DNA from 4 places in the Sulfurovum aggregans genome. Region 3 is predicted to be linked to each of the others. Evidence: riboswitches for the same ligand, from Rfam matches in the RefSeq annotation. Region 3 holds a riboswitch; each other region holds the start of a gene.
What was found. Region 3 has a riboswitch for cyclic di-GMP ahead of ACZ48W_RS04770 (CAP domain-containing protein). Riboswitches for the same ligand answer to the same signal wherever they lie in the genome.
Positions count from the first base shown of each region.

Region 1: another riboswitch for cyclic di-GMP. It lies ahead of ACZ48W_RS03450 (PAS domain-containing protein); the one in region 3 lies ahead of ACZ48W_RS04770 (CAP domain-containing protein).
Region 2: another riboswitch for cyclic di-GMP. It lies ahead of ACZ48W_RS03735 (hypothetical protein); the one in region 3 lies ahead of ACZ48W_RS04770 (CAP domain-containing protein).
Region 4: another riboswitch for cyclic di-GMP. It lies ahead of ACZ48W_RS03590 (type IV pili methyl-accepting chemotaxis transducer N-terminal domain-containing protein); the one in region 3 lies ahead of ACZ48W_RS04770 (CAP domain-containing protein).

Region 1 is NZ_AP042387.1:691,196-698,838, reverse strand. It holds gene ACZ48W_RS03470 (acetolactate synthase large subunit) at 1-1,497, shown strand, start outside; gene ilvN (acetolactate synthase small subunit) at 1,497-1,976, shown strand; gene lpxD (UDP-3-O-(3-hydroxymyristoyl)glucosamine N-acyltransferase) at 2,130-3,086, shown strand; gene ACZ48W_RS03455 (hypothetical protein) at 3,125-3,355, shown strand; gene ACZ48W_RS03450 (PAS domain-containing protein) at 3,373-3,822, opposite strand; cyclic di-GMP riboswitch class I at 3,910-3,986, opposite strand; gene metH (methionine synthase) at 4,170-7,643, shown strand, end outside.
Region 2 is NZ_AP042387.1:749,883-757,525, reverse strand. It holds gene dnaJ (molecular chaperone DnaJ) at 1-64, opposite strand, end outside; gene ACZ48W_RS03750 (Dabb family protein) at 155-448, shown strand; gene recR (recombination mediator RecR) at 450-1,019, shown strand; gene ACZ48W_RS03740 (DUF1501 domain-containing protein) at 1,056-2,432, opposite strand; gene ACZ48W_RS03735 (hypothetical protein) at 2,442-4,058, opposite strand; cyclic di-GMP riboswitch class I at 4,176-4,250, opposite strand; gene ACZ48W_RS03730 (DHH family phosphoesterase) at 4,385-5,425, opposite strand; gene ACZ48W_RS03725 (RrF2 family transcriptional regulator) at 5,425-5,823, opposite strand; gene rpsO (30S ribosomal protein S15) at 6,001-6,270, shown strand; gene grpE (nucleotide exchange factor GrpE) at 6,520-7,068, shown strand; gene dnaK (molecular chaperone DnaK) at 7,163-7,643, shown strand, end outside.
Region 3 is NZ_AP042387.1:967,165-974,807, reverse strand. It holds gene ACZ48W_RS04785 (hypothetical protein) at 1-894, shown strand, start outside; gene ACZ48W_RS04780 (globin domain-containing protein) at 982-1,479, opposite strand; gene ACZ48W_RS04775 (carbon-nitrogen hydrolase) at 1,526-2,398, opposite strand; cyclic di-GMP riboswitch class I at 2,502-2,578, shown strand; gene ACZ48W_RS04770 (CAP domain-containing protein) at 2,645-3,232, shown strand; gene ACZ48W_RS04765 (agmatine deiminase family protein) at 3,229-4,251, opposite strand; gene ACZ48W_RS04760 (hypothetical protein) at 4,229-4,366, opposite strand; gene ACZ48W_RS04755 (alanine racemase) at 4,407-5,411, shown strand; gene ACZ48W_RS04750 (Fic family protein) at 5,664-6,797, shown strand; gene ACZ48W_RS04745 (transposase) at 6,885-7,394, shown strand; gene ACZ48W_RS04740 (transposase) at 7,408-7,643, shown strand, end outside.
Region 4 is NZ_AP042387.1:718,651-726,293, forward strand. It holds gene truA (tRNA pseudouridine(38-40) synthase TruA) at 1-303, shown strand, start outside; gene ACZ48W_RS03570 (response regulator) at 305-3,487, opposite strand; gene ACZ48W_RS03575 (hypothetical protein) at 3,501-4,259, opposite strand; gene ACZ48W_RS03580 (type IV pili methyl-accepting chemotaxis transducer N-terminal domain-containing protein) at 4,269-5,081, opposite strand; gene ACZ48W_RS03585 (hypothetical protein) at 5,093-5,530, opposite strand; gene ACZ48W_RS03590 (type IV pili methyl-accepting chemotaxis transducer N-terminal domain-containing protein) at 5,541-6,320, opposite strand; cyclic di-GMP riboswitch class I at 6,402-6,481, opposite strand; gene ACZ48W_RS03595 (IS1380 family transposase) at 6,668-7,643, shown strand, end outside.

The sequences.
Region 1 (7,643 bases), 280 kb from region 3:
GTGACCAGCGGACCGGGGTTCACGAATGCGGTTACCGGACTTGCAACAGCTTATATGGATTCTATTCCCCTGGTCGTTATCTCCGGGCAGGTACCTTTGGCCCTTATCGGTACGGACGGTTTTCAGGAGATAGATGCTGTAGGTATCTCAAGGCCATGTACCAAGCATAATTTTTTAGTGCGTACTCTTGAGGAGCTTCCCCGTATACTTAAAGAAGCATTCTATATTGCCCGCAGTGGAAGACCCGGACCGGTACTTGTGGATATTCCAAAAGACATCACAGTCGAGATCGGTGAGTTCGTCTATCCTGATTCTGTAGATATCCCCAGTTATAAGCCGACTTACAAAGGAAATAAAAGACAGATAGAAAAAGCAGTTGAAGCGATCAAGTCTGCAAAAAAACCTCTGCTGTATATCGGTGGCGGAGTTGTTCTTTCAAATGCAAGTGACCTGGTACGGGAGCTTGCAGAAAAAACACAGATACCAGCGGTTGAAACCTTGATGGCCAGAGGCGTATTGGGTGCGAAAAACCCACTCCTTCTCGGTATGCTCGGTATGCATGGAAATTACGCATCAAACATGGCGATGTCTGAAACAGATCTGGTCATCTCTCTTGGTGCAAGATTTGATGACAGGGTGACAGGCAAACTTTCTGAGTTTGCAAAATATGCAGATGTGATACATGTTGATATTGACCCTGCCAATATTGCGAAGTTGGTAGATGTGGATTATCCGATTGTAGGTGATGTGACACAGGTACTTGAGAAGATGATACCTCTGCTTGATGATGTCGATACTGACAGATATCAGGCATGGAGAGAGATACTCAAGCGTTATGATGAACTTCATCCTCAGTCCTATGTGGATTCTGATGAGGTGATCAAACCGCAATGGGCTATAGAGCGTATCGGTGAGCTTATAGGTGAAGATGCTATTATCACTTCGGATGTCGGACAGCACCAGATGTGGGCTGCACAGCATTATCCGTTTGACAGACCGCGTCAATGGATAAATTCTGGCGGTTTGGGAACAATGGGCTTTGGTTTCCCCGCAGCTATCGGTGCAAAAAAAGCATGCCCTGAGAAGACGGTTATCAACATTACCGGTGATGGTTCTATCTTGATGAATATGCAGGAACTGGTCACTGCTGCCGAGTATAAGATCCCAGTTATCAATATTATTTTGAATAACCATTTTTTAGGAATGGTAAGACAGTGGCAAACCTTCTTTTATGAGAAACGTTATTCTGAGACGGATCTGACTTTCCAGCCAAACTTTAAAGCATTGGCTGAAGCATGTGGGGGCATCGGGTATGATGTTACGACGAAAGAGGAGTTTGATGCAGCACTTAAAGATGCTATTAAGCAAGATAAAGTCTGCTTTATGAATGTTGCAGTAAATCGTTTTGAAAATGTACTTCCGATGGTTCCGTCAGGAGGGGCATTGTTCAATATGATGTTGCCCCAAAAAACAGAAAATAACGGGGAGGAGAAGTAATGGCCAATTCTAAAAATGAAAGACGGGTTATTTCTGTTATTGTAATGAATGAGAGTTCTGTACTTGCCCGTGTCACAGCACTTTTTGCCGGTCGCGGGTATAATATCGAGTCATTGACTGTAGCACCTATCCCTAACAGCAATATGTCACATATTACTATTGCGACCAATGGTTCTACAAAAGTGATGGAACAGATCACAAAACAGCTTCATAAGCTTATCCCTGTCTATAAGGTGATCGAGCATGAAGAGATGGTTGAAAAGGAGATGGTCCTTGTAAAATTCCCTATTGCTGAGAATCTTAGTGATATATCGGCATTATGTGCTGCCTATAATGGCGGTATTGTGAATGTAGGGACAGAAATGGTTATTGCCCAAGTGGCTGATGAACCGAACCGTATCAAACATTTTATTGAAGCTGCACAACGTTATAATCCTAGTGAAGTTGTACGTGGTGGTGTTGTGGCTATTGAAAGATAATTTAACTACTGAACTTGTTCCCATGCTTTGTGTGGGCATGCATATAAGAGTTTTGCTATAGAAGTATAAGCTTATTTCTTTGATTTTATTGAAGTATGCATTCCCACTCAGGAGAGTGGGAACGAGGGTTATTTTAATAAAAGGATTCTCTTTATGACTTACAAACTCTCCCAAATTACTCAAGAACTTAACATAGATATTAATGGAAATGACATAGATATAGATGGTATTCATACTTTAAGTGAAGCAACACCTACACAGCTTAGTTTTTTTAATGATAGTAAATATGCATCACAATTAGCTCATACAAAAGCAGCAGCCGTACTTATAGAGAAAAAACATGCAGCGTTATTACCCTCAACGACTATGGCACTTATCACAGATGAGCCCTACTTGAAATTAGCATTGGCTACTAAATTCTTTGCACATAAATTAGAGACTAAAGGCGAACACCCTCATATGGGTGAAGGATGCGATATAGACAAGCGTGTATATTTTGGTAAAAATGTTACACTTGGAGATAATGTAACTATATTGGCAGGATGTTATATCGGTGATAATGTGACAATAGGCTCAGATACATTACTGCATCCAAATGTAACGCTATATCATGGAACAAAGCTGGGAAAAAGATGTATTATTCACAGTGGTACGGTGATCGGGTGTGACGGATATGGTTTTGCACATACAAAACAGGGAGAGCATGTAAAGATCTATCAAAATGGTAATGCTGTGGCAGAAGATGATGTTGAGATAGGGGCAAACTGTACCATAGACAGAGCAGTATTCGGTACTACTATTATCCGTAAAGGTACCAAACTGGATAATCTTATACAGATCGCACATAACTGTGATGTAGGAGAACATACGCTTTGTGCAGCACAGGTAGGACTTGCCGGCTCCACTACTTTAGGCAGAAATGTGGTTATGGGTGGACAAAGTGGAACAGCCGGTCATCTGTCAATAGGTGCTTTTGCGACTATTGCCGGTAAAGGCGGTGTAACAAAATCGCTTGAAGGAGGAAAAACCTATGCTGGTTTTCCTGCCATAGACCATAAAATGTGGTTGCGTATGCAAGCAAAGATAGCTGGGTTACTGAAACGAAAATAATTGTGATATAATCAGTCTATATAATATAAAGGATTAATATGAGTGGGACAGTAACAAAAATAGATGAAATTGCACTTGGAAGCACAAAAGATGGAAAAATCTCTATTACAACCATAGTTGAGCCTTATGGGAAGGGTAGTGAAAGTGTAGCAAGTATCGGTATCTCTCTTCAGGCTGATGCCGGAGAACCGGATTGGAAAGTGCATATCCCTAAAACGAATATTGATGCGGTGATCGCTGCTTTGCAAGAAGCAAAAAAAAGTCTCTAATGTAAAAAAGCTGCTGATTACTCAGCAGCAACCATCTCTTTATATTGGGAGAGGGCTTTCTGCATAGAGTCTTTATCCGGGATCTTTCTTCCTGCAATATAGCCAATAATTTCTCCATTATCATCAAATTTCGGTTTGATCCAGACAACAACAAGATAATATTTTCCTTCATTTGTCATGTTCTTGACAAAGCCTTCCCAGTAGTTCCCGCCTTTAATTGTTTCCCACATACCTTTAAAAGCAGCTTTTGGCATATCCGGATGTCTGTTGATACTGTGCGGTGAACCGATCAGTTCTTCTTTTGAATAGCCTGTCATTTCTCTGAATTTACGATTGGCATAAGTAATGATCCCTGCAGTATCTGTCTCTGTGATCATCACACCGCCATCAAAGATCACTTCTTCATCTATAGGTTCAGGTTTCGTAATTGTTTTACCGGTAATAATATTTTTTATAGTTTGTCCCATATGTAGCTCCATTATTCAGAGGATTTTTAGCATTGGAAGTTCAGCAGTTTTGAGTAGAAACAAGAAAGGATATATCTCAGAATACAATTAGGCAATCTGGCAATCTTTATATAAGACCCATGACTTTCTGTCCTCACTTCACAATGAGTTTAGTTTTTACAATGTATATACTTTGTAATAATATCCATCTATAGCTTATATAGTTATAAGAGACAAGATAGTTGCTTCTTTAATTAGATTTATTCCATACTTTGCTACAATTACAACATTATATACGGGTGAAAACACTGCCTTGAATATTAAGCTCTTCAGAGTTGGTGATGTAATACCCCTTTAAAGGAAGTTTTTTGTCTATTGATGAAACGATAAATTCATTATTGGAAGAACGTATTTTAGTGATTGATGGTGCCATGGGTACACAGATACAAGATCTTGAAGTACCAAAAGAAGCCTGGATCGATGATAAGGGTACGGATCAGGAGGGATGTAATGAACTTCTTAATGATACTGCTCCTGATCTTATAAAACGTATACATAAACGTTATGCGATGGCTGGAGCAGACCTTATTAAAACCAATACTTTTGGAACAATGCCATGGGTACTTGATGAATATCAAATGGGTGAACGTGCGTATGAACTTTCAAAAAAAGGTGCATTGCTTGTTAAAGAGATATGTGAAGAATATGGTACAGATGAAGCACCCAGATTTGTACTGGGTTCCATAGGCCCGGGAACAAAACTGCCATCCTTAGGGCATATTCATTATGATGAAATGTATGAAGGGTATAAACTTTGTGCATTGGGTCTTATTGATGGTGGATGTGATCTCTTCCTTTTGGAAACATGTCAAGATCCGCTACAGATAAAAGCAGCACTGCATGCCTGTCAGGATGCAAATAAAGAGAGAGAAGTTGAACTGCCTGTTATGGTCTCTGTAACGATAGAACTTAGTGGTTCTATGCTTATCGGTACAGATGCAACGACCATCGTAACGATCTTGGAACCGTTTGACATTCTATCGCTTGGTTTCAACTGTGGTACAGGGCCGGACCAGGTAAAAAAACATCTTAAGACACTGAGTGAACTTTGTGCCATACCTATTTCAGTACATGCCAATGCCGGACTTCCCCAAAACCGTGGAGGGTATACCTATTACCCTATGGGACCGGATGAATTCACTGAAAAACAGTTGGAGTTCACAGCCTTTGATGGAGTAAGTTTCTTAGGTGGATGCTGCGGAACAACACCACAACATATACAGGCACTTAAAAAAGCTGTAGAAGTTATAAAACCTAAAAAGCCAACAGGGAGTATAGAACCAAGTATTGCTTCACTTTTCAACAGTGTCGAATTGTTTCAAAAACCGGCACCCTTACTTATAGGTGAGAGAAGTAATGCTACGGGCTCTAAAGCGTTCCGGGAGCTCATTATCGCTGGAGATTATGAGGGAACTTTAACGGTAGGGCAGGCACAGGTACGCGATGGAGCACATTGTCTTGATGTGAATGTAGAGTTTGCAGGGCGTGACGGTGCTACAGATATGGCAGCAGTGATGGAGTTATATAACCAAAAGATACCTCTGCCGCTTATGCCTGATGCCACCCGCGTGAACACGATGGAAGCAGGGTTGAAATGTATTGGCGGAAAGCCCATCATCAACTCAGTCAACCTTGAAGACGGGGAAGAGAAACTTGATGCCATTTGTCAGTTGGCCAAACGTTACGGAACAGCACTGGTCTGTCTGACCATTGATGAGACAGGGATGGCAAAGACGACAAAAGACAAACTTGCTATGGCAGAACGTATCTATGACCTCTGCGTGAACCGTCACGGCATTGATCCCAGAAATCTCATATTTGACATGCTTACTTTTACGGTGGGTTCAGGTGATTTGGAGTACCGTGATGCAGCCATACAAACGCTTGAAGCCATACGCGAACTGCATAAACGACACCCTGAAGTAGGTTCTACACTGGGACTTTCCAACATCTCGTTCGGACTCGATAAGAATGCGAGGATCTATCTCAATTCAGTCTTTTTGCACCACTGTATCCAGGCGGGAATGACATCGGTGATCATCAATGTAAAACATATCATTCCTATGGCAAAGATGAGCCAGGAAGATATTGATATCTGTGAAGAGCTGTTGTTCCATCCTGATGATGAGTCACTCTTTAAGTTCATCGAACATTTTTCAGACAAAACCGTAGATGATTCTGCTACAGATGAAGAGTATGAAGCAATGAGCTATGAAGAGAAGATCTCCAAACTGCTCCTTGACGGTGACAAAGAGCGTATGATACCTCTGGTTGAAGAGGCCAGAAAAGAGATAGACCCGGACCATATCGTCAATGAGATACTTATAGATGCGATGAAAGTCGTAGGTGAACTTTTTGGTTCGGGGCAGATGCAGTTGCCGTTTGTTCTGCAGTCAGCGGAGACCATGAAGACAACTGTGGATTATCTGAACCCATATTTGACCAAGCAGGAGAAAGAGACAGATACGACACTGGTCATCGGTACGGTCAAAGGGGATGTGCATGATGTAGGGAAGAATCTGGTAGATATCATTCTTTCAAATAACGGTTTTAAAGTCATCAATGTAGGGATCAAAACAGATCTGGAAACCTACCTTGGAGCACACAGGGAACACAATGTACAAGCCATAGGAATGAGTGGATTGCTGGTAAAGTCCACAGCAGTCATGAAAGACAATCTTGAAGCGATGGCAGAGATGGGTATGGAGATACCGGTACTGTTAGGCGGTGCTGCATTGACACGCAGTTTTGTGGATGACTTCTGCCGTCCCATCTACAAAGGTCCTATCTTCTACTGTCGTGATGCGTTTGACGGGGTCATTGCTATGAGTCGTATAGAAAAGTACAATGAAGACCCAAGTGTCGGACTGGATACCCGTTTGGCAGGAGATATGGTCGAACGTGAGAAGAAGGCCAAAAAAGAGGTAGTCATCCCTCCTTTTGAAGAGATCAAAATGCCGGAGCCGGCACCGGTACCTACACCGCCGTTCTGGGGAAGAAGGGTACTTAAAAAAGAAGATCTGGATCTGGATATGGTCTTTAGCTGGGTAAACCAGAAAACAGTTATCAAGATGCATTGGGGTTACAAAAGCAAGGGTATGAGTAAAGAGGAGTACCAAAAACTCCTTGATAAAACAGTTTATCCTGCCTATGAACGTTTAAAACGAGAGTTTATAGAGAAAGATCTTTTTGAACCTACCATCATCTACGGTTACTATCCATGCAGAAGCAATGACCAGGAGTTGATACTTTTTGATGAGAGTGAAGGGTGGAATGTAGATGCAAATGCCAACAGGGAGCCTCTGGCAAACATTGTCGGCAGAGCGGTCCATGAGTTCTCTTTCCCTAGACAGGGACGAAAACCACACCGGGCACTCAGTGATTTCTTCCATCATGACAGACATGATGTCATTGCCTTGACCTGTGTCAGTGCAGGACCGAAGTTCTCAGCCTATGAAAAGGAGCTCTACGATGCAGGTAAATATCTGGAGTACAACATGGTACACGGCTTCTCAGTAGAACTGGCCGAAGCTTTGGCAGAAGTAGCACATAAGCAGATAAGATTGGATTTGAATATCGCCTCAGAAGACGAAGGACATACCTTGCGTGATGTAAGAATGAACCGATACCAGGGAGCCAGATACTCCTTCGGTTACCCGGCATGCCCGGATCTGGAGCAAAGCAGAATTATCTTCGACCTGCTCAAGCCTGAAGAGTTCGGTATAGAACTGAGTGAAACTTTCCAGATACATCCTGAGCAGAGTACGACAGCTTTGGTGGTG
Region 2 (7,643 bases), 220 kb from region 3:
TAAGTTCTGCACCTGAACAGTCTCTGCTGACTTCAAGTACTTGATAATAATCCAATTCTGTCATTGCTATTTCTCCATTGAAGTGGGAATAAATTTGGCGAATTCTACCATAATTTTGTTATAATGGCGAAAAGTTTTTCAAGGGGTCTATATAATGGTTGTACATATCGTTATGTTTCAGTTCAAAGAAGAGAATAAAAAGGCCAATATGATCCAGGCAAAGCAGATGTTGGAAAATCTCATGGGAGCTGTTCCCACACTTAGAAGTATAGATGTAGGATTGAATTTTTCTGCTGAAAGCAGAGCAATGGATCTAAGTATCATTACTATCTTTGAGAGTAAAGAGGGATTGAATGCCTATGCCATACATCCTGAACATCTTAAAGTGGTTGATTTTATTAAAACTGTAGTCGAATATTCCAAAGTTGTGGATTACGAAAAAGAATAATATGAAAAATTACAAGATAGAGGCTTTTGAAAATTTGGTAGAGGCTTTTGGTTCTCTACCCTCTATAGGTAAAAAAACTGCTATACGTTTAGCCTATCATGCCGTGATGGAAGACGGGTTTGCTGCAATGAAACTGGCACATGCGCTTGAAACAGGTGTGAACAGTATACAAAAATGCAGCAAATGCCATAATATGAGTGAAGATGAACTCTGTTCTATTTGTTCTGACCCCTACCGTGACAGTTCCAAACTCTGTATCGTGCAAAGTGCAAAAGATATTTTGACCATAGAGGAAAGCAGGCAGTTTAACGGGGTCTATTATGTGGTCTCGGAAGTACGGGACCTTGATGAAGCACATCTCTTCTATGCAGTTGGAGGTGTAGATGAGATCATCTTCGCATTTCCTCCCAGTATTGCTACAGATACGATGATCCTCTATATAGAAGACAAGCTCAAAGGTCTGTCAATAAACTTTACCAAGATAGCACAGGGTGTCCCTACCGGTGTAGAATTGGAAAATATAGATGTGATGTCACTCTCACGTGCTTTAGAAGCGAGAGTGAAGATATGATTATGATAAAAAGGCCGGTAATGTGCTTTTTTATCTTTACGTTAACAGACCATTGATAGGAGGATTGTTATCTGTCAATATTTCGGGATTGGTGATCCCATACATTTTATAGATCGTAGCAGCAATACTGAAAACTTGAAAATGGTATGACTCTCCTACCTGTCCGAAATTTTTTGGTCTGGTATAGAGGCGATTGTTATCACCTGTTCCTGTAATTTCCGTTTCCCCTACAATACCAAGATGATTCATATAATCACTGCCTCCGAACCAATAGACATTTTGGTTGTTCCCGTGATCCCACCCTTCTGAATTGTTATAATTGACATTACGACCGAATTCACCAAAGACTACAATATTAATATTGGATCTTCCTTCAACATTCATATGATTGACTGCAGCTGCAATAGCATTCATAAGATCCTGCATTCTGTCAGTATAATTATCAATTGCATTGGAATGGTCATCCCAGCCTCCAAGACCCGGGCTTCCTATACTGACTACTTTGGTATAAGGATTATGGATAAGAAGTTTCATAGCTAACTGTAGTCTGTCTGAAAAAGTATTGTTATCGGGATAAACGACACCAGGAGGAAGCTCCAACGCATTGATCTCATCACTGAATTTTTCGAGAATGGCTCTTTTGTCAAAAGCTTCTTTGATCTTGCCTTCAGGATTGAAACTCTGTGCCATGGTATCCATCATTTGTCCCAATGTAGTATTGGTATCATTATTCATGATATGGCTGTCGAACCATCCGTTTCTTTTATATGGATTATCTGAATCACTTCCGAAAGCAACCGGTTTTAAAAAAGAATTCAAGTTAAGATCATCCTCTCTGAATAAGATCGATTCCCCTTCCATCGTGACAAAAGGAATACTTTTACCTATGTCGTCTGATCCTGTTGGTTCGGTGATGGCACCTTTGTGATAAAGTATGGAGGCCAGATTTGAAATAATACCGGCACCACCATCAGTATTTTTCCCACGCTGTGCCTGAGAGGTACATTCCCCATGTGCTTTAAGATCATCTACCGTTCTGTAACATGTACGGAAAAGGTTCATTTTTTCATTACTTAAAAGGAACTCCATAGTGTTCCCTCCGGCCTCTTCCCAGAAATGATTGGCAGTTGCTGTTATTTCATTTAAAGGATATGGATTCTGACTTTGTGCATTGATCTCTGTCATATTGGTAAGATTTCCTGCAAGTTCAGAAGGACCACCGTAAAGATATACAATAATGGTTTGGGCATTATTGTCAGTATAAATATCAGGATCGAAATTTATCTGTTCGTAATCCAGGTCAGCAGCATTGGCACTATAAGGCAATACAGCAGAAATACCGAGAGCACCTACACCTTTGAGAAAAGTTCTTCTGTTTATGTGTTCTTCTTGATTTATAGTATACTTGTTCATGTCCTTCTCCTATTCTTTCTTATCAAATGAATATATAGCACTAAGACGTGAAATATAATCCAGTACCATTGCAGCAAAATAACCACGCTCTTCAAGATCATCCTGCAGATCATCATTGCCTATAAGACTGATCCATGGGAAACTTCGGAATGTTATACTGTCATATTTGTCTTCATCGATCATATCTTGAAAGAACTGTAGTTCTGTAAGGGTTGCATCTCTGCCAATGAGTGGAATAAAAAGTGTATGAACAATATGCTCTGCTACTTTTTCTTTGGTATCTGCTTCTGCAGGAAGTGACTGATAGATACTTGTTAATGTCCACCCATCATCCCATGATTCAAAAGACGTATTGGTTTCATAGTTGATCATGACATGTTCTCTTATGGTCTTATGGAACCAGGCAAAAGATTGGGAATCAAGAGGAACTTCCGTTTTTCTACCCAATTTATATCTCATAGTTGATTGATGCATTTTATTCAATCGGTCATAAATATAATAGAATGAATACTGGTGAGGATGCCACTCCAATGTTTTTGCGATAGGAAAGAAGCTCTCTTCAAATGTTCTTGTTTTTTCTGAATAAAGCAGATACTCTTTGGAGTAGATGATCTGTTTTAACAGTCCTGTCCATGAGGTAGGATTGCTGGAAACGATTTGGTTTACAATAGTATCTCTTTGTGTCTCTGTATGATTGGGAAAATAGATATCAACCAATCTCCGACTGACCGTGCCAAGAAATTCCGGCTGGAGAACAAGTGCACTGTAAAAGTTTGTACCGTTATAGATGGTCATATTGGGAAAAAGGGTGGTAATGGCTTCTGTATTTTCATCTAATGTAATGATCAGGGTATTTGTATTTTTATCAAGTTGCCAATTCTGCAAAGCTTTTGCAGCAAGAGGTACATGAGCATCATTGAAATCCATGAGAAATATCTCGAGCATCTCTCTTCCGTTGTCTTCAGGGCTTCTGAATCTTCTCCAGTTCTCATCTGTTATCATATGTTTGAATGTTACCCATTGCAGACTGAGATCATCGTCAAAATCTCTTACTAAACTGTTGTATACATTCATAGCATCAATGCTGTAGACAGTATCAAGTTCGTAAGCAGGAGAAAAAAGAATGGTTTGTGTCAAGATATAAGCCGCCCATCGGTTCAGATACTCTTTCCCCGGAGAAAGGTGGAAGAGCCTGGCAAGCATTGGTACCATGACCTCCCCGGTACCCCAGCCCTGATAATCATATAAATGCTCTTCTACCGAAGCCAGTTCTGAAGGATCATTTGTCTGATCAAATTTTTCCTGTGTCTGGCTGATAAAGATACCGGATTGAATACTTGCATTGAGTTCACTGAGAGAACTTCCGTAAAAAAGGGTAGCATAAAGTTTAACAGCAACTTTATACTGATCTTCTATAGAAAGAGCATTAAATTCATTATTGGTTAATGCCTGAAGCCCAAATTGGGAATAGGATAAAGGAGTAGCATCTAAAGTAATACCATAGACCTTTGTCGTTTCATCTTCTGTTCCTCCTCCACTACTACTACCGCCTCCACCGCAGTTAGATAGAAAGAGAAAAAGAGAAAAAACAAGTATGAATTTGTACATTTTTTGAAAGAGCTGCATGTCGATCCTTTGTATAAAATAAAATATAGGGACATCGATATATGCATAAGATTATGGAGAGAAAGAGTATAGAACAGTTCATGAAATTATATTCATGCCCTCTATTTATTGCGATCTATCGGTAACCTGGCAATCTCAATGAGACCCATAGCTTTCTGCCCCTGCCTCGCGATAGGTTTAGCTTTATCATCGTATAGAAGTAAGAAGATCGGCATACTATTACTTGCAGACTTTTATTTCCTGCAATAAATATGCCAATATTTTTGTAAGTATAACGGTTTTATATTAAATAGATTTTAAGAGGGATACTTTCACTTTATCATGATTTATTTTTTTTCATTAATATAGTTCTGTACAAACTTACGTACATCAGCATAAACAAAAGAGTCTTTGTAGCCTTCTATTTTCCCTCCGCTTGCATTGGGATGGCCGCCGCCATTCCCGATATGTGCTGCCATTTGGGAGACATCCAGTTTATTATTGCTGCGTAAGGAAAAATGCCCTCTGAAATTTATATCCATATAGAAGTCATAGTCAGGATTTGCAACCATACAGGCATTTCCTATAATAGATGCATTACCTACGTTATATCCGAGAATACCTTTGTATCCTTTGTATTCTATAGTAAGACGCTGTTTGTCTTTGGTTAAAAGATCAGTGACATAAGAAGCTACAAGATTGTCTTTTGTATTATTCTCCTGCTGTTTAAAAAAGGATTTTTTGATCTGATGCAGATCATCATCCAGTTTGATGGGAGCAGCAGGAGTATTGACTCTGTTTTTTGCTTCCTCCAGCATGGAGAGTTTAAACGCTCTGTCTTGAGCCGGAAATAAAATACGATTGATCTCTCTTACCCCGGAGATCATCCCCAGCATTACTTTACCGTACTCAAAAAGAGGATCGTCATTGACCCAAATATCAATGGCATTGACCGCTTTTACAATGGTAGCCAATTTTTGTTCTTTATCGAATCCGTAATGTTGTTGCAGCCAGTCATAAGTAATGAGTGTAGCAGAACGTGAAGTATCAAGGGTATACCAGGCAAACTTCTCAGCTGCAACAGCTCCTGTTGCATGGTGGTCAAGAAGTTGAAGCTTCGCACCGATACGTATAGCTTCTTTTTCTATCCAGTTCCCTTCTTTTGTCGTAAGATTGAGATCCGTAATAAGAATAAGTCTTTCTGTATCATTACCTTGTATAAATTTGTCCTGTTCTATTTGTTTCACTATTTCTTCAAGGCGGGCAGTAACTTCCGGACCGTAGTTCGCATTATAGCATTCGATCTTCTTAAAGCATTGCGTAGAGAGGTACTGACACCCATAGCCGTCAAGATCTATATGAGAGAGATGGTAAATATGTTGCTGCATTAAAGTATGTCTCCCAAGGTAAGACCATTGAGGAAGTCATCTATCTTGGTTTGAAAATTAGCCAAGAATGGAGAGATAGCGCAGGTGCCTATGGTACCATGTGGACAAGTATGCGAATAGCTGGTACAGTCAAATACGGCAGGGGGCTTACCCTCTGCTGCAAGTATAACATTGGTGATAGTGATCTCATTTATATCTTGGGCAAGGACGAAACCACCATGCGCACCTTTGCGTGACTCCAAAATACCTTGTTTAGCAAGACTCTGTAAAATCTTAGCAAGGAAACTTTTAGGTATACTAAGTTCATTTGCCAATTGCTCTGCACCGATAGGTTTATCTGATTTCCGTATACTGTCTAAAGAGAGTAGTGCATATTCACTCGCGCGTGTTAATAACATTGTAAGCCTTTGATCCTTATCTATAATTATATAGGATTGAGTTAATTAGGAGTATTTTACTCTAAGTTAACTAAGAGAGAGAAGCACCTGTATTATAAGTCCTAAGTAAGGTTATTATGATATGATTGCGTTCCCAAATTGAATTTTGGAAATTAAATTACCAATCAGGAGGTCATTATGGCTTTGGATCAGGCGAAAAAAGCAGAAATTATTGCTAAATACGCAAGAGGCGAAAACGATACAGGTTCAACAGAAGTACAGGTAGCACTGTTGACAGAAAGAATTAAATATCTTACTGAACACCTTAAAATAAATAAGAAAGATCATTCTTCAAGACTTGGACTGCTTAAACTGGTAGGTCAAAGAAGAAGACTTATGAGATATCTTAAAAACACAGATCTTGCTAGATGGAATACTATCAAAACAGATCTCGGTATTAGAAACTAATACTCCCTACCTGACTGCCTCCCGGCAGTCAACATTCTCCTATTTACCTATTTCTAGATTATTTTCATTTTATTTACTTATATATAAAGTATCTATAGTTCTGCCCAATTTTTTAAGTTGAGTCATATTGACTAAAATAATATTATATAAAAATATTAAGTATATACTTGACAAAGGTACACTCAATGTTGTATAATGCGTTCAAGCATGAGGAATTAATGCAGTAATGATAGAAAAGGAGGTTTGTATATGAGTCAAGAGAATGAAAATCTTGAAGCGTCCCAAACAGAAGAAGAAATGGGCTCTCAAGAGGTTGAAACAGAAGCAGCAGAAGTTGATCCGCTTGAAGCGGCACAGGCTGAAGCAGCAGAGTGGAAAGATAAATATCTGAGAGCACATGCAGATTTTGAAAATTCCAAAAGACGTTTGGAGAAAGACAAAGCAAATGCTGTCTCTTATGCAAATGAAAGTTTTGCAAAAGATATTTTAGCTGTGATCGACTCTTTTGAGAACGCACTTAGCTCTATAGAAGGAGCTGATGAGGAAAATACATCAGAAGTTCTGGAAAAAATGAAAGAAGGTGTGACACTGACGTATGAACAGCTTAAAAAGGTTTTAGAAAAAAACCATATTAAAGAGATCGTTTGTGACGGCACATTTGATCCTGAAGTGCATCAAGCGATCATGCAGGTTGAAAGTGATGAACATAAAACAGGTGATGTGGTTCAAGTGATGCAAAAAGGGTATACCATTAAAGACAGGGTCCTGCGTCCGGCAATGGTAAGTACCTGTAAATAAAAAAGAGATGAATGCAACTTAAGTTGCATAAAAAAAAGAACAAACCTACTATACTTTCAAGTATAGATAAAGATAATGAAATAAGGATAGAGAAATGGGAAAAGTATTAGGAATAGATTTAGGAACAACAAACTCTGCAATGGCAGTGTATATGAATGGAGAAGCAGCTATTATTGCGAACAAAGAAGGGAAAAATACGACTCCTTCTATCGTAGCATTTACAGACAAGGGTGAAATCCTTGTAGGTGAATCTGCAAAAAGACAGGCAGTAACAAACCCGGAGAAGACGATTTATTCTATTAAGAGAATTATGGGTCTTATGTGTGATGAACCAAAAGCAGCAGAAGCGAAAGAGAGACTTCCGTATCATGTAATTGACAGAAACGGTGCATGTGCGATCGAAGTAGCTGAAAAAACATATACTCCTCAGGAGATCTCTGCAAAAGTACTCATGAAGATGAAAGAGGATGCAGAAGCATATCTTGGTGAGACTGTAACAGATGCTGTTATTACCGTTCCGGCATACTTCAATGATGCACAAAGAAAAGCAACAAAAGAAGCAGGAACAATCGCAG
Region 3 (7,643 bases):
GGTGGATATGACAGAGTGACAAAAATGCCGTTTACAGGTACGATGACAGCAATGATCGATGAAGCAAACCTTGCTGCACAACAGATGATCACACCACTTACTACTTTAGTATATGAAACAGCTATGGCAGCAGATATGAATATGACAGCTGCTCAGGAAAGAGTTGCATCTGTCCTTGGATTGACAGTAGAAGAATTGCAGGCAAATATGCTTGAATTAGAGGATCAGGGAGCACTTCAGGCAGCAATGGCATTACAACAGGCTGCAGAGCTTGCAACAGATACCAATGATACAAGAGCATTCTATAGAGCAATCGCAGAAGAGATGTCTGTTCCGGAAATAGACTTATTGGAAGTAGGCGGAAGTACATTAGGTACATTGATCGCTACGATTGCAGATCAGAATCTCAGTGGAGTAGAGCAGTTACGTGTACAATATTTTGCTGAAGCAATGGATGTAATGAATGTAATTTCTGATTCTGAACTTTATGCCATGAGTGTGGAAAGAATGCAGGAGATGATTGCTGATATGAATATAAGCGGTATAACCGGAGAACTGGAAACAGATTACGAGTTGGTTTCAAATTTTGTAGATGCGATTATGGTGCTTTCTCCAGATGATGTAGAAGTGTACGTTACAGAACATTTACTGGAAGCAGCAGGAGTGGCACAAGAACTTATTGACCCTGTGACAGAAGTGATCATTGCAAATGCAGAAATTACGGTAGATACAGCTTTTGGTATGATGAGTGAAATAATGGTACAGAATGAAACGGAAATTAAAACAAAACTTGTAGATACTTTAGATTACAGTGAAGCTGAAGCACAAACAAAATATGATGAAATGGTTTTAAAACTGGAAACAATGGAAGCTGCATTTGCACCAGCTTCTTAAGAAAAAGATTGAATAGAGTTCCATCCTTCTTACAGGATGGAATAGCATATCAAAGAGAACCTGGAACAGGTTCAGGCAGAGAGAAAATTATTTCTCTTCCGCTGCCTGTGTATATGCTGCATAATAGGTACTGCCGTCAGCAAAAGTATTGACAGTCAGTTTTGAGAAGTTTTCAAGGTAGCTCCAAAAATCTTCTATTAGTTTTTTATCTACATTTTCAAGCTCTTCAAGGGCTTCCCTCATAGTACCAAGCCACTCTATGCGTGATTTCTCAGTAATAGAAAAATCATCATGAAGCCTGATCATATATTCATTAAGCTCCATTCCTTTTGCTTCATCTTCATAGACTTTCGGTCCACCACAGATCTGGATGAAAAATTTGGTATTTTTAACTTTGACCGCTTCAAACTCTTCTTCATCTTGGGGAAAGAAGTGGGCGATATCACTCTCATAGATCTTGTCATAAAAGTTATACATGAGTTCTCGCATTCCATCTTCACCACCAATAGCCTCATAAAATGCTATAGCAGGGTTATGAAAGTGAACTTGTTCACCTTTTTTTACGGGGGTAATATCCATTGACATGATTGTTCCTTGGGAAAATATTTTTACGGATTATAATTAAAATAACTTAATCGCAGAAACGTTTTAATAGACAATTGTAATCTTCTATACGTCTATCCCGTAGAAATGGCCAGATGTCTCGTACTTCTTTGGTGCGTGCATGCGCTATATTTGCATAGAGAATGGTTTCACTTTCATTATCTGCCTGAGCTAACATCTCACCTTGTGCACCGCAGACAAAGGAATTACCCCAAAAGCGAATCCCTTTCATTACTCTACTGCTGTCGGCTTCAAATCCTACACGGTTACAGCTGACTACAGGGATACCATTAGCAATGGCATGGGAACGTTGTATGGTGATCCAACTTTCCAGTTGTCGTTGTTTCTCCTCTTGAGTATCTTCATCAAACCAGCCAATGGCTGTAGGGTAGATGAGAACTTCAGCCCCTTTGAGTGTCATAATACGAGCCGCTTCAGGATACCATTGATCCCAGCATACCAGTACACCAAGTTTACCAATAGAGGTTTGTATGGGTTCAAATCCAAGATCACCAGGGGTAAAGTAAAACTTTTCATAAAAACCAGGGTCATCAGGAATGTGCATTTTTCGGTATTTCCCTGCAATGGAGCCGTCTTTTTCAAAGACTACAGCAGTATTGTGGTAGAGACCCGGTGCACGTTTTTCAAAAAGTGAAATGACAAGTACAATACTGTTTTCTTTGGCAATACTGCTCCAAAACAATACATCTGCTTCAAAATCAGAAGCATATTCAAAAAAATTTGTATCTTCACTTTGGCAGAAGTACTCATTTTGATGCAATTCCTGCAGAACAATGAGTTCTGCACCATCTTGTGCAGCTTTTTGTATGTTTTGTGTACTTATATTGATAGTAGTATTTTTACTACCATGATATTGTTGTTGGATAAGAGCAATTTGCATAGGCTTTGCCTTTATTTTTCTGTTATTTTAGCATAAGCGTGAGAACTTTGGATTTATTTTATTTTAAATTAGTTTGTGATATTTTATAAAATAAGTTATTAAAAGTTGAAAAAGCCAAACCTGTTGTGAAGCAGGGACGGAAAGCCATGGATCTTTTAGAAAGATCGCCAGGTTGCCAGCGGTCTACACTGTGTATTCCCTCTTTTTCTTTTTAATCAATTCAATAGATGCAATAAAGGAGAGAGAATGTTTCGATATTCTTTTCTGATCATTATCGGTTTATTTACAATGGATGCCCATGCAGGTACGAATGAAACTACTCCTATAGATAGCAGATTCAATACTCCCTATCGTTATGACAGTGACCGTACTATGGTTAAATCGTATCTTGATGTGATCAATATACTCAGAAGCAAACCAAGAAGATGTGGACATAAGGGGGTATTTAAAGCAGCAATGCCTTTGAAATGGAGTGATAAGCTGCATCGGGCCGCTGCTGAACATGCTCATGATATGGCGACACATAATTTATCTCACCATGCGGGTTCCGGAAAATTGACAGATATTACAGGGAGACAAAAAGGGCATGCAAGCAGAGCGTCGGAACGCGGGAAATTTCATGGCTACACATACAGAAAGGCTTTTGCCTTTGCTGAAAATGTAGGTGCCGGGCAGAAAACCCTATCGGAAATTGTGAATGCATGGATGAAAAGTCCTTCCCATTGTGCCAATATCATGAGCCCGAATTTCAGGGAAATGGCATTGGCAAAAAGTACAAATCCAAAGGGGTATTACAAAACGTATTGGACGCTTGATCTTGGGTATAGGCGTTAATAAACAACCTGCATCGTAGAACAGTGGAGACTTCCTCCCTCTTCAATAAGTTTTAAACAATGTACAGGAATGATCTCTTTATCCGGAAATATCCCTTGAAATATCTCTCCGGCTTTTTTATCATTTTTATCATGATAGGCAGGGTAGATGAGTGCATCATTGGTAATGAGAAAATTGGCATAGGTAGCAGGTAGCCTTTCTCTTTCGTCATTATACTTTGCTTCGCACATAGGCAGAGGAATAAGGGTATAAGGATCTCCATTTTTTGTTTTAAATGTTTTGAGTTGTGCTTCCATCCTTTGTAATGATTCATAGTGTTCATCTTCTTTGTCATTACACTTGACATATACTATGGTTTCTTTGTTGACAAAGCGGGCTAAGGTATCTATGTGAGAGTCTGTGTCATCTCCGGCAAGATAACCATGGTCAAGCCATAGAATTCTATCAGCTCCAAGGTAGGTATTTAATTTTTCTTCTATCTCTTTTTTACTCAGTCCACCATTTCTATTTGGATTACAAAGGCACTCTGAAGTAGTGAGGACAGTCCCCTCTCCATCACTTTCTACAGAGCCTCCTTCAAGTACGAAATTGATTTTTTCAAGAGGAGTGACACCCATATAGCCTTTTTGATGTAAATGTTGATTGACACTGTTGTCAAGTGAAGCTTCAAATTTGCCTCCCCAGCCATCAAAAGTGAAGTCAAGCAGTTTAGTCTTGCCTTCTTCTTTGATACTGATGTATCCGTAGTCACGTATCCATGTATCATTGGTAGGTATCTCTATAAAAGTCATGTTTCGAGCAGAACAGAACATAGAAGAGATCTTTTCTTTGTCTTTACAGATGATGTAAACGGCTTCTCCATAAGCAATGGCTTGGGCGATACGGATAAAAGGTGAAAGAGCAGCTTCAAGATCATCTTTTGCCCAGTCTGTTTCTTCATGAGGAAAAGACATAAGTACAGCTCTCTGCTTCTCCCATTCAGCAGGCATTACTCTGTTAGTCAAGGTTACATTTTCCACTGACTCTACCCTCTTTGCTCTCTTTGATACTTTTCCTGAACTCTTTCACAAGAAATCCTGTAAAAATAAGTGTTGCAGCCATCCCAACAACAACTACGCCAGTAAACCAATCCATTTTAATCCCTTTTTACTTATTAAGCATGTATAATCCCTCTATGGCAACTATCACGATCAATAAAGAAAACTTCTATCATAATCTTAACCAAATTGCACTAAAAACCGGCTCGGTAGACAAGATCGCTATTGTTCTCAAAGACAATGCATATGGACATGGTCTGGAGCTTATGGCAAAACTTGCATCCCAGTTTGGCATTAAACATGCCGTAGTGAGAAAGAGTGTAGAGGCAGAGTCTATCAAAGCACTCTTTGAAACCGTTTTAGTTTTGGGTGACAAGATAGTAAAAGATGATAAGTGTTCTTTTGCTATCAATATCCTGAGTGATATTGTGAAAGCCCAAAAAGGTGCAAAAGTAGAGTTGAAAGTAGATACAGGAATGCATCGTAACGGTATAGCACTTGATGAGTTGGATGTTGCATTGGGACTGATAAAAGAACAAGGTTTGGATCTTGTGGGAGTGATGACCCATTTCCGCAGTGCAGATGAACTTGGTTCAGAACTTTTCTGGCAGCAGAAACGCTTTGAAGCAGTAAAAGAGCATGTGAAAAATGAAGGTTTCACCAATGTACGATTCCACTCGCATAACTCAGCAGCTATCCTGCGCAGTAAACATTTTGATGAAGATCTGGTTCGAGTAGGGATAGGGGCTTACGGTTATAATGAACTGCCTCTTTCTTTTGATGAAGTAATACTTAAACCGGTACTCACCCTCCATGCAAAAAAGACCTCTACTCGAGTACTGAAAAAAGGGGAAAGAGTAGGGTACGGAGGAGATTTTATTGCTCCTAAAGAGATGACGGTTTCTACGTATGATCTGGGTTATGGGGATGGTTGGTGCAGAGGTAACTCCGGGCAACCCTACAGTACAGCAGAAGGACTCCCTATACTCGGACGTGTCTCTATGGATTTCATTGTACTTGAATCTACCAAAGAAGAGGTGTGTGTGATGAATGATGCAAAAGAAGCTGCGAAACAGTTTGGAACGATTAGTTATGAAGTGACAACAGCATTAAGTTCTGATATTGAAAGAAAAATAATCTAAAGAAGAATTTTATATTTGAAGTTTTTAATTTTGGTGGAGATGAGGGGGAATTTTACTTCCCCTCTACACCGTGCTTTGCGAGACTAGGCTCTAAATCGTGTACCAATTCGTGTACCACTTCAAACATTTTGCATCTTATCTGCCAAAATAGATAAAGAGTTATTGTATCTTTGAGCTACTTAAATTTGACAATCAGCTCATATTATGATACGATTATCTAAATTAATCAGCTCACACAGACCAAGGATAGAGATGGGAAATGAAAAAATATGGATATGGCAAGATGATACATATCCTCATTTCAAATATGATAAAACCAAATTGAGTAAAAGCCTGTTGTCTATGAGTCAAAATAGTGGCAGACTAGATGGCATACTTACCATGCTCGGAGTTCAAAAAAGCAACGCTCTTAAAGTGGAATCTTCTATCAATGAAATAGTCACCTCCTCCCAAATAGAAGGAGAGGTCTTAGACCGTCAGAGTGTTCGTTCATCGATTCTAAAAAAGATAGATGGTAGGGCTATAAAAAAAGATACTTCTACAAAACATACAGATGGGCTTGTGGCTATGTTTATGGATAGCAGTACAAATAGCTCACCACTTACTATAGAGCGTCTTAATGGGTGGCACAATACTCTATTTCCTGATGGATATAGCGGACTGTATAAAATAAATGTTGCAAAATTTAGAGAAGAGGAGATGTCTGTCGTTTCCTATAAAGGAGGAAGAGAACAGACCCACTATATCGCACCCCCTCCAGATATTTTAGATAAAGAGATGGATTGTTTTTTGGAGTTTGTAAACAAAAGCAAAGAAGAACCCTACACCAAAGCCGCCATAGCCCATTTTTGGTTTGTGACTATACACCCTTATGATGATGGAAATGGCAGAATTGCAAGAGCGATAACAAACTATGTATTATCAAAAGAGCTTGGATTAAATGATGGTTACTACTCCATATCTACAGCCATAGTAGAGGATAAAAAGAGCTACTATGACCTTTTGGAGCACAGTCAAAAGCTGCTTTTCAACAAAAATTTAGAGATCACAGAGTGGATAGCCTGGCATACCGATATGATAAACAAAGCCATAGAAATATCACTGGAACAGGTTCAAATAGCCATACAAAAAGCCAACTTTTGGGACAGAGCAAGAGAGTATTCGCTAAACACTCGCCAAATAAAAGTACTCAATAAGTTATTGGATGCAGGAGAAGATGGTTTCGAGGGTGGTCTAAATACCAAAAAATATATCTCCATAGCCAAAACTTCTACAGCCACAGCCAAGAGAGATATCGCTGATCTGGTCTCAAAAAACCTCATAGAACAAGTAGAGGGAACGGCTGGTAGAAATGTGAGGTATGTTGTTAAGTTAAAGGACACATAGCCTGTTTTCTCTCACCGTATCGCCAAAGAAGAGAAGATACAGCTAAGACGTACCTACGTTAAGGAGATTAAAGGTCACCGTATCTCTTTGCGATTCTTCAGACATCCCAAAAAGATAAAGAAAGCCAGAGCTGCTATGAAAAGATTGGGAACTATCGTGGGTATCCTCATTAGAGATATTTCAAGAAACCTGGGGGATGCACAACTCGCCAAACACAAAGAGGCATTTGATCTCTATGAAAAAGTGATCAGCCAAAAGAAAAAAGATTCCAACAAAGTCTACTCACTTCATGAGAGTCATATCTATGCTATAGCAAAAGGTAAAGACCATAAGAAATATGAGTATGGGACAAAAGCTTCCCTTGTAACTACTATGAAAAGTAACATCATCATAGGTGTTGCAGCACATGAGAAGAATGAGCATGACTCAAAAACACTGGAAGCTGCATTGTCTCACGCGAACAAGCACAGAACAAAACCTATTGTTGAAGCCATCTGCGATAGAGGATACCGTGGCAAAAAAGAAGTAGACGGTACCGTTATCTGTATTCCTGACAGTCCCAAAAAAAGACTAGCTCAACAAGCGTCAGTGCAATAAATCCACTAAATGGATTTATGTAGATACCAAATACCAGAAAGAACAAAAGCGTAAGAAGTTCAGAAGAAAGGCTGCCATTGAACCCATCATTGGTCATGTGAAATCAGACCACAGGATGCAGAGGAACTATCTTAAAGGATTTGTGGGAGATGAGATAAACCTTCTACTGGCTGCAAGTGCATTTAATCTCAGGAAGTGGATGAATAACTTCTTGATGATACTTTTTTTAGTCAAAATAGCATACTTCAC
Region 4 (7,643 bases), 250 kb from region 3:
TTACCTCTCTTTTTAGGTGAACACGATTTTAATTATTTTCACAAAACCGGTACCATGACCCATACTAGTGTAAGAAAAATTTACGCCGCATACTACATCCAACGCAATCATTACCATTATATCTATTTTGAAGCAAACGGTTTTTTACGTTCTCAGGTAAGAATGATGGTAGAAGCGGCAATGCAGTGTGCCAGAGGGGAAATGACTCCAGAACAACTTCTGGAGCAGATAGCATGTCAGGAGAAGCATACTACAAAACTTGCTCCTCCTTATGGACTTTATTTAGCCCGGATACTCTACTAGGTCACCTTTCCAATTTTTTCTGAACATATTCAATATTTGCCTTTTCTTCCAGAACATCACAACAGAAATCATCGTCTTCTGATGGATTACGCACCAATACAAAAGGTTTGGCTCCATTATCGCGGATAATATCTGCAATCATACATTTCATATTTACAAAGGGTTTTATATCATATATCACGAATTGATATTCTGTATCATCCAGTCTGTCTAAAAAAGTCTGATCATTAGTAGTGATGTCTACATCATATTTCAGGTTTTTCAATATACTCCCATAAAGATTGGCAATTAATGGGATAGAGTGGAAGACTAGTATATCAGATTCTCTTTTTATATTCAAAAGTTCTTCTATCTTCTTTTCTGCCTTTACATCTGCTTTTTGTTCTTCAAGAACAGGAATACCGTTTTGTATTTCCATATTCTCTTCTATTACAATTTCATCACTCTTTTCAATATTGATATTTTCTTCCACCTCAACAATATTCTCATGATTCTCTTTCTCTCTATTCTTTTCACTTGCTTCTTCTTTCTCTACAGCGACCTTATGAGGGAAATACTCTTGTATCAGCAGATTTAATTTCTCAAGTTCTATAGGTTTCGAAAGATAATTATCCATACCTGCATTGATATATTTATCTCTGTCACCCTCTAGAGCATTTGCTGTTAAAGCCACTATAGGAACATGATGTTTACAGTTTTTTTCTTCAAAATCCAAAATTCTTTCGGTTGCCTCGATCCCGCCCATAACAGGCATTTGGATATCCATGAATATCATATCATACTCATTATGGCTACGTAACTCCAGGGCTTCTTCCCCATTGTTTGCAAGTGTTACTTCTATACCAAAACCATTCAGAACATTCTTGATCAGCTTCTGGTTGATACTGTTATCCTCTGCTACCAGTACATGTATTCTTTCAAAAGATATATCATGTTTACACTCCCCGCTTTCAGATGACTGTTTAGTCTCTTTTTCTTCATAAACCACATCCAGTGCTTTAATGGTTTTGGTAAGGTTGACCGGTTTATATAATATTCTGTCAATATTCTCCAGAATATTTTTATAGATACTCTTTTTCTTTTCTGCTGTGGTAAGAAGAATGATCTTTGTATCAAGATCCATATATTTCTCAAGCTCATCTTTTCTTTGATAATATTTATGGTCAATGAATATCGCATCCGGCAAGGATGACTCTTCCAGTGATTCAATACCGTAGTAGACATTGAACTTGGCACCGGTATAGTTGACGTATGTCTCTAGGTTTTTATTCATCCGTTTTTCAATCTCCTGATCAGGCACGATCAAACCGATGTTGAACCCGCGCATATTGATCACCGTTCTCTGTTCCGCTTCGTCTGACTTTTCAAGCTTTAATGTAAAAAAGAATGTAGATCCCTGGTCTTCAATACTCTCTATCTCCAGTTCTCCTCCCATAAAGGAAACCAATTTACCTGAAATAGCCAAGCCCAGACCTGTACCTCCGAATTTTCTACTCGTACTGACATCTGCCTGGGAAAATGCATCAAATATCTTCTTTTTCTGTTCTTTTGTAATACCAATACCAGTATCTTCAACAGAGAATTTGACAGTAGTATCATTATCGCTTTCCGAAATCTTTTCTATTCGGACATCCACAGCACCGTTTGAAGGTGTAAATTTAATTGCATTACTGATAAGATTGACCAGAACCTGTGAAATCTTGGTTGGATCGCCTATTACTTTAGTCGGTAGCTCAGGATCAATGTAAACACCCAGTTCAATCTCTTTCTCTGCAGCTCTTGCAGCATAAGATTCTATAGAAGATTCAAACTTCTCAACAGGATCAAAAGATATACTTTCCAATTCGATCTTGTCTGCTTTGATTTTCGAGAGATCAAGTATATCATTTACAATGGTCAACAGGTTATCCGAACTGTGTTCGATCACTGTTACAAACTCTTTCTGCTCTTCCGAAAGAGGTGTAGATTTAAGTACCTGGGTAAAACCTACAATACCGTTCAACGGTGTACGGATCTCATGAGACATATTTGCAAGGAAAAGATCTTTTGCCTGATTCGCTTCTCTGATCGTATTGGTCAGGAATTTGTATATCTGATTTATTTCCCTGTTATCTATCAGAGCTTTCAACTCTTTCTGCTGTTCAAGGTTGAGTACTGTCTCAATATCTCTTAGCGTATCTTCAAAGAGTTGTTTATCTTTATTGATATTGTAATAGATCACAAACAGTACCAAAAGAAGCAGTAGCGTAAAGAGAGTCCCTATCGCGTATCTGGTCATTACTTCTTTACTTTCTGCCACTTTGTTTTTTGTATGCTTCTGGATAGTTGAGGAGAGTATACTTTGTGCCAGTGCAATATATTTCATTTTTTTCTCAACTTGACCAAACCATTCATTCGTTGTTACCGGATATTCCCCTTTATATGCCCCATATAGTATTTCAACACGTTCTTTTGAACCGATTTTACTGAACTGCTCTGGAGAAAGCAGTGCATTAAGCCTGGAAACAATCGTCTTATTTTGCAGGGCATCAAACTCCGGCAATGTATCATTTACTAAAAGAGAATCCCATAACACCAGATCTTTATCACTCATTTTTCTGGATCCGCTCAAAATAAAAAAAATACCTGTATTTTCCAATGCAGTATTTTCTTTCAACTTGCTAAATCGTGTATATGTCGATAAATAATTCTTCATTTTTACAGAAGGATCATTCGCCGAAACTATTCTCATTGCACCTATGAGCGATTCAAAGATTCTATTATGATAGATCTCAAAGAAAATATTTTTATAGTCTGAACTTAACGTATCTATTTTTGTCCGCACATATTTTAAATTCTCTTTGGCAGCTTCTAATCTCTTTTGATACATTCTGAACTCTTTATGCTTGCCTATAAATGCATTGAGTTCTTCTATGGCACTGTCCACTTCATTTCTTGCTTTTTGTACCTTCTTAAATCCTGTTTTTCCTTCAGTACCCATATAGGCGGCACTATAAAGTCTCTCTTTCTCTATTCTGTCGAGCACTTCCTCCATTTCTTTGAGAAAAGATATACTTTGTGTACTCTTCTGGGTAGATTCATACTTCATATAAGAATTATAAGTATAGTAAGAGAACAGTCCCAATACTGCTATGACTACAATAATGAGAAAAGTAAAGACATTTTTATTATTTATAATTTTCATTTCCACTCTCCTCTTATTGGTTTTTACTATGATAAAGTGCTAACTTTATGGCCATATCTTCAAGATAATCTACAGAAAGGAACATTAATTTTGGAATAAATAAATTTTCGGATTTACTGAAAAAGATTCTATTGGCTTTCCAGGATTCATCAATCTTTTTTTGTATGCTTTTCATTTCTTTGGGATAGTTATACAAAGATATTTCCAGCAAACTCTCTTCAATAGCAGCCATAACCTTTTTCATTTGTTCTTTATTGGTAGTACTGTCAAAACCTACATGAAGTGCCATATAATATTTGGTAACTCTTTCAAAAAGATATTCCATTTTTTTGGTTACCATTAACATCTCCTCTTCTCTGGAAAAATCATATTTATGCGCAGCAGCAATGGAATCTGCCCCTTCAAGCAGTGTTTCACTATAATCAAGCATCAATGCAGCTTTTTCTTTATCCGGTGTTTCCTCGAAGATCTGTGCTATCTGATCCTTGCTGTAGGCAAGAAACTCAAGAATATCTTTTGTATCGGTATCCTTGGTTGCTGTAGCAATAATCCTGAAATCATTATTTAACCTGTTCAGTGCTTTTTTCAGTTCATCCTTCACTAATTTTTTATCAGGATGTTTATAAAGGAAAAGATAATCTTTTACCATCTTTTGACTAAGGTATCTAATATTTTCCGAAGCCTCAATAATATTTACATCTCCTCTTGTTGCCGCTTCACTGAAAAGTGTCGATCCTAACAAAAGAAAAAATATATAAAATATTTTTTTCATTATTCATCCTTATTTATATAGCTCCACATAAAGCTTCGTTATCTCATTCATCTTTTTGGTAATATTATCCGTTGTATTAAAAACAATTAATGGCAATCCGCCTTTTTCAATATTAAGATAGAACTTATATACAATTTTCCAAAGTCTGTCTATTTCATTCAATTTCCGGTTGATCGCCGGTGTATTTGCCGGATTTTGCATAAGTGCTGCATGAGACTCACTAAACAACTTTACTGCCGCTTTCATCTGCTCAACTGTATTTTTATCTTTAATCCCTGCCTGATAAGCAATATAATATTTGGCAATACGCTGTGCAAGCATACGCTGCTTTCCTGCAATACCTACGATTTTAGATTCTTTGATCTTTACCGTCTCTTTTAATGAATCAACAACATACTGGCTTCCTTCCAGCATTGATTCACTTAAATCTATAACCAATTGTGCATTATCGATTGTAAATGGTTCATTTGCCGTTATTTTAAGGTCTTCTGTACTCATTTCAACAAAAGCAAGAAGATTCTTGATCTCCGGGTCATTAATGGACTTCACAAGCACTTTATGGGATTTTACAAGTTCGGAAAGAGATTTTTCAAGCTGTTTATTCGCCTTTGCCGGAGCAATCTTCATACCCGCATAAAGGTAATCTTTTGCAATTCGCTGGGAAAGCATTCTTTGTTTACCTGCTATATCTATCAATTTTACAGTATCTGCTATCACTGTCACATCTGTTGAAGGGGCCTTTAGCTCTTCTGCTGTACACATCCCTGACAATATAAATATTGCTGCTGCCATTCCTATATTTTTGATCATTCTATTTTTCATCCTGTCTCCTTTTATTTGGTTTTTAACTCAACATATTTTTGTGTTACACTGTTCATATTCAAAAGAATATCATTTGACTTCTTGTATATCAGCGTTGAAACGAACTTGGATTTTGATCTGTCCATTATTTCAGAAAACATAAATGACCGTTTGACTTTTGCCAAAAGGCCGTTTATCTCATCAGTATTCAAATTTGAACTTTTCAGTTTTGTCAATGAATCAAAATGGTCTTCAAAAGTTTCTGCTATCTTCTTGAGGTCTTCACCCGGTTTGCCAAAAGTATTTCCCCTTCCTACCATTGCATAATCTTTCAACATATGCTGGGTGAACATTCTCTGCTTCCCTGCTATATCAACTGCCTGTACAGTACTGGTTATTTCTATCGCTGGAACTGAAGTAATAAAAAGTGAAACTGCTACCAAACCCATTTTAATTTTTTTTACTGCCAATCCGTATTTCCTACTTTTCCTGTGCGGCATAAAGGCCTGTTGCCGTGTTCATATCTTTTAACATCTCATTTGATTTTTTGTAAATCAGTGACGGAATAAATTTCGAACTTGATTTATTCATGATCTCAAAAAACATAAAAGACTTTTCTGCTTTTTTCAGCAACTTATTGATCTCCGGTGTACTCATATCGGATTTCATCAGTTTATCCAATGAAGTTTTAAACAAATTCATTGCCTTGTCCATCTTCTCTTTGAACTGAGGGTCATCCACACCCCATACTTTAAGCATATAAAGGCTTGCCATCCTTTGGGAAAGCATTCTTTGCCGTCCCGATATATTGATGATTTCTCCGGATGTTTTTCCTGTCTGCTTTGCAAAAAGTCCGACTGCTTCATTTGACTGTTTGAGCAGTGCCTCCAGATCTTCTTGCATTTTCCCTGCTTTTTCTTTACTTGGTGGTTCATTTAATGCCGCTTTGATCGGACCCCACATAGCTTTGACTTTTTCTAGACTTTTTTCTGTGGCAGGATCCGTATTAAACTCTATAAGTGAATTCAAATGGTTCTCGAATAATCCCATTATTTTATTAAGGTCTTCTCCAGGATTTCCAAAATGGTTTTCCAGCCCTACCATCGCATAATCTTTCAACATACGCTGTGTAAACATTCTTTGCTTCCCGGCAACATCTACAGCTACAGAAAGATTTTTGATTTCAATTGCAAAAGCATAACTGGAAATAAGAGAGGGAAGAAGAACAATTTTTATTGCTTTTTTCATAAAATCAGACACTATAAACTCCTTTTTTACTTAGTATATTAAAATAACAGAATACTAAAAAAGACAAAGAAGAAAGAAAAGCTTATACTTAAATTAAGCAGTCTGGCAATCTTGCATTCAAAAGACCCATAACTTTCCGTCCCTGCTTCACAACAGGTTTGGCTTTTTCAATTAAACATCGTATTTACTACACTATTAATTGTACTTCTTGTAAACTTCAACAATACTTATAATCCCAAATCCCGAAATAGAAAAACAAAAGAATAAGTGAAGATGCCGTAAAATACGAAGAAAGCCAGAGAAAAAGCCCACTCAACGCTTTCACCCAATGGGTGAGCTTTTTCCAGGAGGATAAAAGTATGGCACAAAGTGTTTTAAATTTCACTGTAGAGAGCACCGAAGAGAGACTGACACCCAGAGCAGGAGAGGCAGTCTTTGGAGAGTTTTTAAAAGCAATCAAGCTTGATCGGTTATGCAACCGATATCTTCCTTTACCTAAAAGTAACCGAGGCTACGATCCTTATACCTTTATCCATTCACTTGTTCTAATGTTACACAGTGGAGGCAGATATCTGGAGGATATCCGCACCCTTCAGTCCGATCACGCACTTCAAGAACTACTTGGGATAAAGCATATTCCCACAGCAGACAGTATCGGCAAATGGCTCAAACGCTCCGGCAAAGTCAAGATGTCGGGGATGGAAAAACTCAACCGTACCTTGCTACAACGCTATCTTCGCAGAATAGATGAACCTTTGGTGCTTGATATTGATGCAACCGTGATAGAAAGCCATAAATCTATTGCGTTTACCACCTATAAAATGTTCCCGGGATTTACTCCCATCATTAGGCATCTTAATGGCGGCTATGTGATTCATCAGGAGTTTAGAGCCGGTAATGTAGCACCTGCTGATCATAATCTTGCATTCGTCAAACAGTGTGAAGCACAACTTCCCAAACATCGAAAACTCTCCTATCTGAGAGCCGATAGCGCTTCGTATCAGTCATCACTGTTCAATTATTGCAATAATCGTAATATCATCTATGTGGTAGGCGGGCATCTTGACAGGAGTGTACTGACAAACATTGAAACAATTGATTCCTGGGAACCCCTTAGAACAATAAAAGGTACCGCACATCATCTCAAAGAAGAGGTAGCAGAATTTTACCACACGATGCAGAATACCGATCATGCCTTTCGTATGATTGTGATTAAAAAAACCACCACCCCATTGCTGCATGGCATGGAGGCGTTTCTAAGCCAGGAAGAGAAGCTGGCACTCGCTTCTGAACGTTACAGTGTGATTGCCACCAATGACTTGGAGAAAACAGCTG